One region of the Priestia sp. FSL W8-0524 genome, then DNA from elsewhere that is predicted to be linked to it. Evidence: riboswitches for the same ligand, from Rfam matches in the RefSeq annotation. Region 1 holds a riboswitch; each other region holds the start of a gene.

Region 1 (4,729 bases):
CTGTTCTTTAGCACGTTCACCTATCTCTTCGTATACGGGCAGAAAATGATTTTCAGCCGTGAGCGGCATCACTTCCATCTTTGCTTTTGCAAGCTCTACTCCAGACCAGTAATCAGGATATCCAGGATCCGGAACCAGCACCGTATCTCCAGGGTTTAATAAGCACTGCGGGATTTCAACAAGTCCACCCTTCCCGCCAAACAAAATAGCTACTTCTTTTTCAGGATCCACATCAACGCCATATTCTCGTTTATAAAAAGTCGCAACGGCCTCTTTCAAAAACTGGTGCCCCCGAAATGGAGAATATTTATGATGCATAGGATTAGCACTTGCTTTTTGGAGTGTTTCTACAATATGTGAAGGAGTAGGCTGATCAGGATTTCCCTGCCCTAAGTTAATAACGTCGTGCCCTTGGGCCATTACTTTTCCTACCTTGCCTACAAGTGATGCAAAAAATTGTTTTGGTAAACTTTTTAATAGTTCCGATTGCTCAAATTGTTTCATCATCGCACACCTTCTCAAAAAATTCTTGAAATTCTAGTCACAAATAATATATTGTAATACTCAACTTGTAAAGTCATTTTTTTCAACTACTAAAAAAAGGACGGATGATAAAGTGAGTGTAAAAATCACGTGTTTGCAGCTTGATATTGCGTTTGGAAACCCAACTAAAAACCGAAAATATATTCAACAAAAAATGACGGAAGCTCTAAAAGAAAACCCTGACATCCTTGTGCTTCCTGAGCTATGGGATACAGCTTATGATTTGACGCGGCTAGATGAAATTGCCGATGATGAAGGACAGCAGGCCAAGCAATTAATCTCTCAATTTGCTAAAACGAACGAAGTAAATATTGTGGCAGGTTCGATCGCGAAAAAAACAGAGCAAGGCGTCACAAATACGATGTATATTTTCGACCGAAAAGGTCGTGAAGTGTCACAATACAGTAAGCTGCACTTATTTAAATTAATGGATGAGCACCTCTATCTAGAAGCAGGAACAGCAAAAAATCTTTTTACACTTGAACAGTCTTTATGCGCAGGAGTTATTTGTTACGATATTCGTTTTCCAGAATGGATTCGCGTGCATACTAGCAGCGGAGCAGAAGTCTTATTTGTTGTTGCTCAGTGGCCGGCTCCAAGACTTGCCCATTGGAAAGCACTGCTCATTAGCCGCGCAATCGAAAATCAATGCTATGTAATCGCGTGTAATCGTGTAGGCCAAGATCCTAATAACACATTTGCCGGACATTCCTTAGTCATCGATCCGTGGGGAGAAATAATCACTGAAGCTGGCGATAGCGAAGAACTTTTAAGTGCCGACGTTAACCTGGAACTTGTAAAAGAAATTCGTAAACAAATTCCTGTCTTTACAGATCGCCGCACAGAATTTTATTAATTATGTATTGACAGCCGTTTTTTTGCATGATACGATTTTCACCAGATAACATAAAATTTTCAAACAAATCAAAATTGAATAAGTAATCGTACTCTTATCAAGAGTTGGCTGAGGGATTTGGCCCTGTGAAGCCCAGCAACCGACCGTCATTCCATCCTAAGATGGATCACACCCGTAAAACATGTTTTTACAAAGGCACGGTGCTAATTCCAACAGAAAGTAATTCTTTCTGGCAGATAAGAGGTTTGAACACTACAATCAAGCCTCTTTCCAACGAAAGAGGCTTTTATATTTTCTAAAATTATAAAAGCCTCCATACATTCTTAAACCTATTAACTTAGTAAACAAATCAGTTTAATAAACTATGGAGGGATTCTAATGTCAACAACAAAAACAGAGAAGTATCAGCCTTTAACAGAAATTTCAGCAATCAAACTTGTGAAAAAGCTAGGTCTCTTTGATGCCACAGAAGCACTGACTGCCCGTGAAATCGGTGATGGCAACTTAAATCTCGTCTTTCACATCATAAATGATCAAACGAATAAATCCATTATCGTCAAACAAGCACTTCCCTATGCAAAAGTTGTAGGCGAGAGCTGGCCTCTATCCTTGAACCGTGCCACGATTGAAAGCAATGCGCTCAAGCAATTCGGTGCATTTACCCCTGAACTCGTACCAGCTGTGTATTACCACGATGAAACGCTTGCTGTTACGGTCATGGAAGATCTGTCTCATTTAACGATTTCCCGCGCCGGACTTATTCAAGGAGAAAGTTATCCCCTGCTTTCACAGCATATCGGTTCTTTTCTAGGACATATTGCGTTCAAAACGTCGGATTTTGCCTTAAAGCCTCAGGATAAAAAAGAAGAAGTCGTCAAGTACAGCAATCCGGACTTATGCAATATTACGGAAGATTTAGTTTTTACAGATCCTTTTTTTGATATCGATACAAATGAATTTGAAGAAGCGCTGCGTCCTGATGTAGAAGAATTGTGGAACGATGGAGATGTAAAGTTACAAGCAGCAAAATTAAAATATAAATTTTTAACAAATGCCCAAACGCTAATTCACGGTGATTTACATACAGGAAGCATATTTGCTAGCAGTCAAGAAACGAAAGTGATTGATCCAGAGTTTGCTTTTTACGGTCCGTTTGGATTCGATTTAGGCCAATTTGTTGCAAATTTATTTTTAAATGCTCTTTCTCGAAAAACAGATCGCGAACCGTTATTTGCACACATTACGAACACATGGAACGTATTTAAAGATACCTTTACTGCGCTTTGGCATTCTGAAAACACTGAACCTTTCGCTAAAGATGAGCGCTTGTTACATGAAATTTTAACGCAAACGTGGCAAGATGCTGTTGGATATGCAGGGTGTGAAATCATTCGACGTACGATTGGCTTAGCTCACGTGGCGGACTTAGACGAAATTTCTTCAGAGGAAAGAAAAATTAACGCTAAACGTACTGCGTTAAAAATTGGACGCTATTTACTTCTGCACCAACAAGACGTTTCACCAAATGAATTTGAACATTTACTTCGATAACGAATAATGTACACAATGAAAGGATCGGTATCAGCATGACAAATACACTATCACTTCCGCGCTCAGTGGAATGGAATGAATCATATATTACTTTATTAGATCAGCAGCAGCTTCCTGGCAAAGTTGAATATATTAAGCTGCAAACCATTAAAGACGTATGGGATGCTATCACTACCTTGAAAGTACGCGGAGCCCCTGCAATTGGCATTACGGCGGCTTTTGGTCTTGCTCTTTCTGCGCTTAGCTATGACACGGATTCAGTCAAGGAATTTAACAAAAAGCTAGCTCTAGATCAACAGTATTTAGCTAGTTCACGCCCGACTGCCGTCAATTTATTTTGGGCATTGGACCGCGTAGCGAAAAGCGCTGAATCCGCTTCGTCCGTTAATGAAGCTAAAACAAAAGTTGTTCATGAAGCGATTCAAATTCAAGTAGAAGATGAAGAAACGTGCTACCGAATTGGAGATCATGCCCTTTCTTTATTTAAAAAGAAAGATAAAATCATGACAATATGTAATGCTGGTTCAATTGCTACAGCTTATTATGGAACAGCATTAGCACCTTTTCACTTGTCTAAGCAGCGCGATATTCCGCTTGAAGTATTTGCTTGTGAAACAAGACCCGTTCTTCAAGGTTCTCGCTTAACAGCATGGGAACTTCAGCAGTCGGGAGTAGACGTTACGCTGATTACGGATAATATGGCTGCTCATACCATTAAAACAAAAGGAATTAATGGGATCATTGTAGGTGCTGACCGCATTGCATCAAATGGCGATACGGCTAACAAAATTGGAACGTATGGACTTGCTCTTTTAGCGAAAGCATTCGGTATTCCATTTTACGTAGCAGCGCCGCAGTCCACATTTGATTTATCTATTCAAGACGGAAGCAGCATCCCTATTGAAGAACGTTCACCTAAAGAAGTAACGCACATTGGAGATACGCAAATTGCTCCAGACGGAATCTCTGTGTACAATCCAGCTTTTGATGTGACGCCAAGCGAACTGATTACGGCCATTATTACAGAGCATGGAGTTATCCATTCCCCGTCTTTTGAATCCATTCAAAAAGTTTTGCTGCAATCTGCTCAATAACAAGAGGCTGGGACAAAAGTATTTTAGCCCCACTGCAAAACGAACCACTAATCAACATGTTGATTAGTGGTTCGTTTTTTTGTGATGGTAAATATCGTTTTATCTGTTTCGTTCCCTCTAGCAGTTGATTGGAGGGCAAGGTGAAGACTCCTGCGGGAAAAACGGAAGGGGTGAGACCCCGCAGGAGCGCAAGCGACGAGGAGGCTCAGCGGCCGCCCGCGGAAAGCGAAGTCTTGCACGGAAATCAACTGCGGTGTCACAAGCGGTTCAGTTCATCTATACGAGTTGTTCATCTTTAGATGACATTGATTTTGTTATGTCTCAACCTTTTTTATTAAACAGCGCTTTTTGGCTGCATTTGTAACACAATTGTAACAGTACTCTCTGCTTTTTCTACATATATTATAGGGGATTCTTTTTGAATAAGGAGGAGTAAAAATGAGTGCAGAGCAAAAAACGGATAAAAACAAAGCGTTAAATCGCAAGCAGCAATATCAGCTATTCGATTTATCCAAAGATGAAGAACTAAATTCCCTCCCTTCTCCTCAGCAAATTGACGGTGTTTTTGTGCAGGGAGAAGGCTGGAAATTAGACGGTGAATAGTTATTTTAACTCCAGAGCGCCTTTTGCTACATTTCTTTCAAGCATTAATAGTTTTTCTTTTATATGAGTTTGGGAACCTGCA
Region 2 (4,729 bases), on a different contig from region 1:
ATCCACCAACACTAAACGCAAGTCTTCAGAAGAGGCATATTTTATCCATGTTGTGAGGATCACACGCATGAGACTGCTTTTTCCGGCTCCAATTTCACCCGATATTAGCAAGGTTTCTAGATCCGCAAAGTCCCACGAAATGAAGTTTCCATAGATTTCTTTACCAATACAGACAGGCAGCTCCATCTTCTCAATGTGAGGATGGATTGTTTCATAATCATATTTAAGCATGGTAGGTAAGTCTTTGTGATGAACGGTAATACTAAAGTTTTTTAAGCTTCCATTCACTTCAATATTACTGCCTAATACTTGTCATAATGCCCATCTTTTTTTCGTTAAGAGTTCAGGATCAATGCCATTAAGTAAAGAAAAGGCATACCGAGTATAGTTATTATGGTGATCGATCTGATGAATTTTAGGAAATTGATAGGAGGTACGATCCCCATGCTTTATGACCCGATAAATTTCTGCTGTACGAAACGCTTTAATAAGCTTTCCACGCAATTTTAGTTTCTCAAACATCTAAACCCCTCCTCAAAACATAAATGTTGCAAAGAAGTAAAATAAGGCTCCATAAAAGGTGACAGGTAAGATAAACCGCATCACTTTCGCAAACTGGTCAGAGAGATCGATGACACCCCATCGTTCTAATATTCGTTCAATAATAGCAATTCCTAAGACAATGCCTCCTATGGTTAGAATAGTGGGGTCAAGCATGGCCAGTGGACTAAATGGGAAAAAGGAATATGCCTTGAATGGACGAGGCTTTGTGGAGGGCTTAAAGGATGGTTTATGGAGGAAGTTTCGAAAACCAATATCATGTGTTTTTCTCATGTTGGTACCTACTTTCATTCTTTTTATTTTTCCGCCTTTCATGTCTCAGTTATTTCAGCTCAACACATCCGGTCGCCCCCTTCGCCTCTTCGGTTCAGCTCCCTTACAGGTTCCACGAAGGGCTTCACTAGGCGTATAAAGCTTGTATTAACGCGGTAACGATACTGAACTAGCTACTGATTAGGTAACGCAGTAATAATTCTTTAGATACTATGTAGCTACTGCAGTAAGCTTGCCTGTCCACTCAAAAAATAAAAAAGAATCCTTACTACAGTAGGTAATGAGGAAGTAATGAGGTAAGAGGTGTATTATTTCTGATTTTTCGAATTTTTGTTGACAACCTAAGAAAACAAGTGTAACCTTTTTTTAGCTAAATAAATTGAATATTCTTATCTCGAGAGGTGGAGGGACTGGCCCTAGGAAGCCTCGGCAACAGACTGTTAAAGTACTGTGCCAATTCCAGTAGCAATTTGCTTGAAGATAAGAAGAGAATCCATAACGATTATTAACCTCTTCTTATTTGTAAGAAGAGGTTTTTTATTTTGAAAAGAAAGAAGGAAACAAAACCATGACTAAGACATTAGTGAAGGCTCCATTTAAAGCTGATCACGTAGGTAGTTTTTTACGACCAACTCCCCTCAAAGAAGCAAGAAAAGCGTATGCGAATGGTACAATTAATAAAGCTGATTTAAAATCTGTAGAGGACAAAGAAATTGAAAAGCTTGTTCAGAAGCAAATTGAATTGGGTCTTAAATCGATCACGGACGGTGAATTTAGACGTTCTTGGTGGCATTTGGACTTCTTATCAGGCTTAGAAGGTGTGGAGCAGTTTGAAACAGAATATATCAGCCAATTCAAAGGTGCAAAAACCAAAAATAACGCAATTAAGGTAGTAGGTAAAGTGGACTTCGATCATCATTATATGGTGGAACACTTCACGTTTTTAAAAGAAGCTGTTGAACGACATGGTGATGGAAGCCAAGTCGCTAAATTCTCAATTCCAAGCCCAAACATGTTATTTACTCGGATTCAAGAAGATACATATTATAAGGGAAACAGAGATCAATTTTATCATGATACTGTGGCTGCTTATCAAAAAGCTATTCAAGCCTTTTACGACGCAGGCTGCCGTTATCTACAACTAGATGATACGTCCTGGATTGATTTCGTTTCTGAAGAACGCATCAATGCGGTTGTTGAGAAGCTTGGTATGGATGTAAAAGACATTATCGATAATCGAGTAAGTTGCTTAAATGATGCTATTTCTAAAAAGCCTGAAGATATGCTCATTACGATGCATATTTGTCGTGGAAACTTTAGATCTACGTATATCACAAGTGGTGGCTACGATACTATATCTGATGCTATCTTTGCTAACTTACATGTAGATGGACTTTTCCTTGAATATGATGATAACCGTTCAGGAGATTTTGAACCATTAAAAAGTTTTACACGTAACAATCAAACCGTTGTATTAGGATTGGTAACATCTAAATTCCCTACATTAGAAGATGCTAAAGTCATTAAGCGAAGAATCCAAGAAGCAAGTGAATATATTCCTCTAGAAAACTTGTCATTGAGTCCTCAATGTGGCTTTGCGAGTACAGAAGAAGGAAACGAATTAACAGAAGAAGAGCAATGGAATAAAATTAATCACGTAATTCAAATTGCTCAAGATGTCTGGACAAATAACTAAAGAATGATTTAAAAGATACCTCTCCTGTCAATTAGGAGAGGTATCTTTTAAATCATGAGGTTTTAGGCAAGGTATTCCCTTAAGATTATACTATACCCATACGTCGGTTCCCTATTTTTAAAATGGAGCAATTCACTTAATAAGGATCGACTTCGTGACTTTTCTTTACAGCATCTTCTGTTGCTTCATTTGCAGCTAATGTACCTTGTCCATATTTTGATTTACCTGCTTTACGACCAGGTACCTCACTTGTATTTTTCATATCCTGCATTTCGTGTAGTTTCTTTTCAATACCTTCCTTCACACGTCGACCATATTCTTCATCAGCTTGTGTAAAATGAGAAATCATCGTTTCTTGGATTCGTTTATCACAAATAGCAAGTGCATCCGATAGATTTTTAATCAATTCATCGCGCTCCCAATCTTCAAAACTACGGTATGTGTGACCTGCCTGCCCATAATCGTTAGGACGGTCAATTGGTGCACTCATTGCGGCTGCATTATACGTTGGTTGATGTGGAACACGGTCTTTCTTATTTTCTTCCTGAAAGCCACCAAGCATTGAAGGCTCATAATTAATATGTGGATTATCCCCAGATTCCTTTGGGTCACGAATATCCATTTGACCGCGCTGCTGATTCGTATGAATAGGCACTTTCGGTGCATTCACAGGTAATTTTAGATAGTTGGCACCTACACGGTAGCGCTGTGTATCTGAATAAGAAAAGGTACGTCCTTGTAGCATTTTATCGTCTGAGAAGTCCATTCCATCCACAAGAACTCCTGTACCGAAGGCGGCTTGCTCGATTTCTGCATGGAAATCCTTTGGATTACGATCTAGAACCATACGGCCCACTGCCAACCATGGAAACTTATCTTCCGGCCAAAGTTTCGTATCATCTAAGGGATCAAAATCAAGCTCTGGATGATAACCATCCTCCATAATTTGTACGAAGAGCTCCCATTCTGGATAATCTCCACCCTCAATTGCTTCGTATAAATCCTGCGTTGCATGTCCCACGTTTTTGGCTTGTATCGTATTTGCCTCTTCTTGTGTTAAGTTCCGAATTCCCTGCTTAGGTTCCCAATGATACTTTACTAGTACAGCCTCTCCCTTATCATTCACCCATTTGTAGGTATTTACACCAGACCCCTGCATGTGACGATACGTCGCTGGAATCCCCCATGGAGAGAATAAAAATGTAATCATGTGGGTAGCCTCAGGTGTACGGGAAACAAAGTCAAACATTCTCTGAGGGTTTGGTACGTTCGAAGCTGGGTCTGCTTTAAACGCATGAATCATATCAGGAAACTTCATTGCATCACGGATAAAGAAAATCTTTAGGTTATTCCCAACTAAATCCCAATTCCCCTCTTCCGTGTACATTTTCACAGCAAATCCGCGTGGATCTCGAGCTGTTTCTGGAGAATCTTTTGCTCCGGCAACTGTGGAGAAACGAACCATCAATGGTGTTTTCTTGCCCGCACCTGAAAATACCTTTGCCCGAGTATATTTCTCTACTGGTTCGTCCCCCACTTTTCCATATGTTTCAAAGTAGCCAAAGGCTCCAGATCCTCGTGCGTGGACGACTCGTTCTGGAACTTCTTCGCGGTCAAAATGAGAAATCTTTTCGATAAAGTGATAATTTTCAAGTGTAGCTGGCCCACGATTACCAATTGTACGAATATTTTGGTTGTCTCTTACAGGATGTCCCTGACGTGTAGTCAGCGTTTCACGTTTTATATCATCCTCGTTTGAAGCATTAACGTCTTTATTTTCTGCCAAAATGAAAACCTCCTTTGAATGATCACTTTAATCTTTTTCCCTGTATTGGAAAATGTATTCAATAATACTTAATTTTTCATGGTTTGTCTCTCATACTATGAATTCAAATCTATAAAAACCGTCATTAGTTTAAATTTAATCTTTTTTCACTCTTTGATTACAAAATAAGGTGACATAAGACTAAATAAGTATTTATTTGTGATTACCCCTTTAAATTTCAAAATAACTTGTGCTTCCTTTCATATCTTGCACCTTTTCGTAAAGACTTTCATACTCTTCTACCAACTGTACAGTTAGATTTACTTTGAAACAAATGGCAGCTTGTGTAAATAAACTGAAAAATAAAATTTATTGAAACGTTGTTAAGAAAGAAAGAAAGAACCCGATAGTAATTTAGTTCAATTTTTATTTGT
Region 3 (4,729 bases), 2.5 Mb from region 1:
TTCAAAGAGCTTGTGACGTACGCTGTTCCGTTTGTATTAGTTGGTTTAGCTATTCCAATCTATCAAAATATTGATACGTTTACGATTAACATGCTTTTTCAATCAATAGGGTATGGACAAGCTAAAGCCGAAACAATCAACTCTGTCATTGGGTTAGCGCAAATTTTAGTAATGGTGCCGGTATCGCTAGCGACTGCCTTCAGCATGTCGCTGATTCCAGGTATTACATCTTCTTTTGTGCAAGGAAATTTACGAGAAGTAAAAGGAAAGATTACAAAAACGCTGCAGCTGCTGTTGTTTTTTACTCTTCCTTCTGCGGTGGGGCTTTGTTTATTGGGTAAGCCGGTATATATGATGATCTTTGGAGCGAAAAACAGTCCTGAAATCGGTGGAGTTGTTTTACAATGGTATGCGCCTGCTGCCATTTTATTTGCTCTTTTTACCGTAACAGCCGCGATTCTTCAAGGAATTAATCAGCAAAAAAAATTAATTTTTGGCTTGGGCTTAGGTATTGTTATGAAGATAGTATTAAACGTACTGTTGGTTTCAAGCTTAAAAGAAATTGGACCTGTTGTCGCGACGTACGGAGGATATGGTGTATCGGTTATCTATAACTTTTATTTAATTGAAAAATCCATTTCTTACCGAGTTCAATCACTAGGAAAAGCCGCGTTGACGCCTGTTTTATTAGTAAGTGTGATGTCAGCCGCTGTGCTTATTGGCAATTATGCTTCTCACTATTTTCTAGAAAATAAGCTGTCTGCATCTTCACTTGCGATTAGCACGTCTTGTATTTCAATAGCTTTAGGTGCTGCTGTGTATCTAGGGCTTGGCGTCAAAACAAGTTTAGGGCAATCTGTTGTGTTAAATAGAAGAAAAAGAATGTAAAGGAGAGAAAGAAGTGTCAAAACGATTTGTACTAACCGTAGCCGCTGGAGGATGTATCATAATCTTCAGCGCGCTGCTGCTACTAAACTGGGAAAAGGTGTTCGGAGACTACCGTCCCATTCAAACAGCAACAGCCGTATTCAAGTTAGAAGTGGGAAGTCAAGATGTAGCAAAGACTACGGATTCAGATAATGTTCTTTACTATATGGTGAAAAAAGGACATTTAGATGAATATATTCAACTGATGGATGAAAAAGGCTATGTGTTAAAAGAGAAAGATATTGATCATAACCGACTTGTTTTTAACAATGGACAAGAGGATGAGCAAATTTACTACAAGCGCTTTGCTAGGAAGTATACGATGATTGATGGAGAAGGGTAAAAGCCTTCACTTGGAATTACTACATACTAAAATCATTAAAAGAAAACACCACCTTGCGAATAAAAGGTGGTGTTTTTTTGTTAGATTATCTCATCTTAGTTTTACTCTTGCTATCCCTGTTACGACCATACTCGTAATAAAAATAACTATGATTCCAATGTTGGTCGGGGTATCAAAAAATGTTTTTGAAACGGCTAAAGCGATAATAAGCCCAATAGCTATGCCAGATAGTTCTTTCATTAATTTCACCGTTAACACCTCTTAACAATATTACTAAGGAAAAGTCTAACATTATTGGTAAAGTGGTTTCAATTAATAACACATTAACCGAAGAGGTATAATAGAACTTATTTGCTACCACTAAACCCTCTTGACCGTCAACAGATTCAGTATAAGTGCTTTGTGAAGAAGTATAGAATGATTCAAGAAGTGAGGTAAAGGCTTTAACTTTTATTTTATATTTTAGTAGACTAAAACCGTATAATCCTATCTGTTTTTGAAGTTTTTTTGCGTGAAAAAGAAAAATAATATTGACAATTGTTGAAAAACTATTAATATTGACTATATTACATAAAACAAATAGCTATTGTTTTCCTTATCAAGAGAGGTGGAGGGACTGGCCCTGTGAAACCCGGCAACCGCTGTCTATGACAGAATGGTGCCAAATCCTTAAGAACAGTATGTTCTTGAAGATGAGGAAGAGACGTTTGGTTAACGAGCTCTTCCTTTATATAAAGGAAGAGCTTTTTTTATATTATAGGGGGAGTAAGTTAAATGAAGAGATTTCTTATTTTAGCAGTTGCGCTTGTACTACTCGTAACTGGCTGTCAGTCAAAAAGTACAAAAAGCAGTGGAAGTGAAGAGAAAGGAAAGAAGCGAATTGCTCTTGTTTTGCCTGAAAAGATTGGAGTTAACCCGTTTTTTCAGCAAATGGATGATGGAGCAAAGCGCGCTGGGAAGAAGTATAACATTGATGTAAAGACAATTGAATCTACGGACCAAGCAGCCATTGAAAGTAATTTGCGTGCTGCGGTAGCCGAAAATTATGACTTGATTATTACATCTTCTTTTGAATCCGAAGATGCGTTGAAAAAAGTAGCTCAAGAAAATCCGCAGCGTCAATTTGCGATTATTGATACAGTGGTCGATTTACCAAATGTAAGAAGCGTTGTATTTCGTGAGCAAGAAGCTTCATATTTATTAGGAGCAGCGGCAGGATTGATTACGAAAACGAATAAAGTAGGAATGGTTGCAGCTGATGATATTCCATTATTAAAAAAATGGACGGTAAGTTTTAAAGAAGGATTACAATCAACAAATCCAAAAGCAGAGTTTCTAGTAAACTATGTTGGAAGCTTCTCTGATCCAGCTAAAGCAAAAGAACTTGCTATTTTACAAGCTTCAAAAGGCGCTGATTTTATCGCCGGAGCATCAGCAGTAGGCGACTTGGGTGTATTTGAAGCAGCAAAAGAAAAAGGTTTTTATACGGCAGGACAAGATATTGACCGTACGGAAGTAGATCCTGAGCATATCGTTTTATCGCAGTTAAAAGGATCTGATGCAGCTGCTTATGAAACGGTAGAAGCACTCGCAAATGACAAATTTAAATCGGGCGTAGTGACATACGGCTTAAAAGAAAAAGGTGTTGGGTTAACGTATGTGACTCAAGACAGCAAGACGCCTCTTAGTGACTTTGTAGGACAAGATGTGATTAATCAATTAAAAGAAATTAAAGATTCGATTATTGATGGAAAAACAGTGGTAAAAGATCCGTTAGCAAAGTGAGTTGAGAAGAGAAGTCGAGTAAGGCTGGCTTCTCTTTCTTATTTTTGAAAAAAACCTAAAGGGGAAAAGAGCAATGAATGGAATGAGTGAGCTGCTGCAGTTAACGAATTTAACGAAGAAATACGGTTCATTTTTAGCAAACGATAACGTGTCTTTTAGGCTAAAAAAAGGCGAGGTTCACGCGCTGGTCGGAGAAAACGGTGCTGGTAAAACAACGTTGATGAGGATGCTTTACGGAATGGAAAAGCCGAGTTCAGGAAGTATTCAGCTACATGGGAAAACCGTCTCGTTTTCATCTCCTGCGGATGCGATTAAAAACGGAATAGGCATGGTGCATCAGCATTTTATGGTTTTTCCTCATTTTTCAGTGGCTGAAAATATTGTCTTGGGGCATGAGCCAAAGAAAGGTCTCTTTTTTAATAGAAGGCAAGCGAAAGAGGATGTTCAGCAATTAACCCAAACCTATCAGATTTCAGTAGATGTTCATAAAAAAGTAAAGCATTGCTCAATTGGAGAACAGCAAAAGATTGAAATTTTAAAAGTGCTGTATCAAGGAGCAGAAATCATTGTTTTAGACGAGCCTACCGCTGTACTTACTCCTCATGAAGTGAAGGAACTATTAAAAACAATCCGTTTTTTGGCTTCACAAGGAAAAAGCATCATTATTATTACACATAAGCTGCAAGAAGTGATGGAAGTAGCGGACCGCATCACGGTTCTGCGAAATGGTAAAGTAGCCGGCGTCACAAATAAAGAATCTACTAATGCTCACCATTTAGCCAAGCTGATGGTAGGACGAGAATTAAAAGAGCGTCCTGCAAGAGTGCCATCACAAAGCACTTCTCATTTAAGCGTACAAAATCTCTTTTTAAAAGGAAAAGGACAAAAAAACGTATTGCAAAATGTGTCTCTTCACGTTTCAGCAGGAGAAATTGTCGGTATTGCAGGCGTTTCAGGAAATGGGCAATCAGAGCTGCTTCAAACAATCGCTGGATTAGTAGAAACAGACAGCGGAAGTATTAAACTTGGAGAAGAAGATCTTACAGGGCAATCTGTGCGTGAAAGAAGAGAAGCAGGAATCGCTCATATTCCAGAAGACCGCTATATGTGGGGAGCCTCTAAAGACGATACGATCGAAGAAAATGCGCTGATGGGCTATCAGTATAAAGCTTCTCACTCGAAAATGGGCTGGCTGAAAAGAAAGATATTCAATTCGAGCGTGGAGGAATGGATAAATGAATTTTCGATTAAAGCCACTTCATCTAAGCAAAAAGCAGGAGAACTGTCAGGGGGGAATCTGCAAAAATTGATTGTTGCCAGAGAGCTTGGCCAAAACACTTCTTTTCTACTTGCTGCCGAACCAACGCGAGGAGTGGATATTGGGGCAATGGAACGTATTCACGACGCTTTGATTCAAAAACGCAATAATGGATCGGCTATTTTACTTGTATCTTCTGAGCTGTCGGAGATTATCTCACTATCAGATCGAATTTTAGTGATGTACGAAGGCAGTATTGTTGGAGAGCTTACAAGGGAAGAAGCAACGGAAGAGAAATTAAGCATATTAATGGCAGGAGGAACGGTAGAAGGTGATACAGTTGCAGAAACTTCTTAAATCATTAATCCAGCCAGTTATTGCAGTCATTTTTGGCTTAGCAATAGGAGGCATTATTA

The links. Region 1 has a riboswitch for S-adenosylmethionine ahead of mtnK (S-methyl-5-thioribose kinase). Riboswitches for the same ligand answer to the same signal wherever they lie in the genome.
Region 2: another riboswitch for S-adenosylmethionine. It lies ahead of NST66_RS28025 (5-methyltetrahydropteroyltriglutamate--homocysteine S-methyltransferase); the one in region 1 lies ahead of mtnK (S-methyl-5-thioribose kinase).
Region 3: another riboswitch for S-adenosylmethionine. It lies ahead of NST66_RS18120 (BMP family protein); the one in region 1 lies ahead of mtnK (S-methyl-5-thioribose kinase).

Annotation. Positions count from the first base shown of each region.
Region 1 is NZ_JBBOUG010000001.1:984,976-989,704, reverse strand. It holds gene NST66_RS04875 (pyridoxal phosphate-dependent aminotransferase) at 1-504, opposite strand, end outside; gene NST66_RS04870 (carbon-nitrogen family hydrolase) at 617-1,399, shown strand; SAM riboswitch class I at 1,491-1,642, shown strand; gene mtnK (S-methyl-5-thioribose kinase) at 1,778-2,950, shown strand; gene mtnA (S-methyl-5-thioribose-1-phosphate isomerase) at 2,986-4,044, shown strand; gene NST66_RS04855 (hypothetical protein) at 4,169-4,408, shown strand; gene NST66_RS04850 (hypothetical protein) at 4,483-4,647, shown strand; gene NST66_RS04845 (methylated-DNA--[protein]-cysteine S-methyltransferase) at 4,648-4,729, opposite strand, start outside.
Region 2 is NZ_JBBOUG010000003.1:49,230-53,958, reverse strand. It holds gene NST66_RS28040 (FtsK/SpoIIIE domain-containing protein) at 1-288, opposite strand, end outside; gene NST66_RS28035 (hypothetical protein) at 313-522, opposite strand; gene NST66_RS28030 (hypothetical protein) at 535-834, opposite strand; SAM riboswitch class I at 1,221-1,321, shown strand; gene NST66_RS28025 (5-methyltetrahydropteroyltriglutamate--homocysteine S-methyltransferase) at 1,403-2,530, shown strand; gene NST66_RS28020 (catalase) at 2,667-4,316, opposite strand.
Region 3 is NZ_JBBOUG010000001.1:3,451,637-3,456,365, reverse strand. It holds gene NST66_RS18135 (putative polysaccharide biosynthesis protein) at 1-888, shown strand, start outside; gene NST66_RS18130 (hypothetical protein) at 902-1,270, shown strand; gene NST66_RS18125 (hypothetical protein) at 1,361-1,510, opposite strand; SAM riboswitch class I at 1,863-1,969, shown strand; gene NST66_RS18120 (BMP family protein) at 2,045-3,055, shown strand; gene NST66_RS18115 (ABC transporter ATP-binding protein) at 3,138-4,670, shown strand; gene NST66_RS18110 (ABC transporter permease) at 4,645-4,729, shown strand, end outside.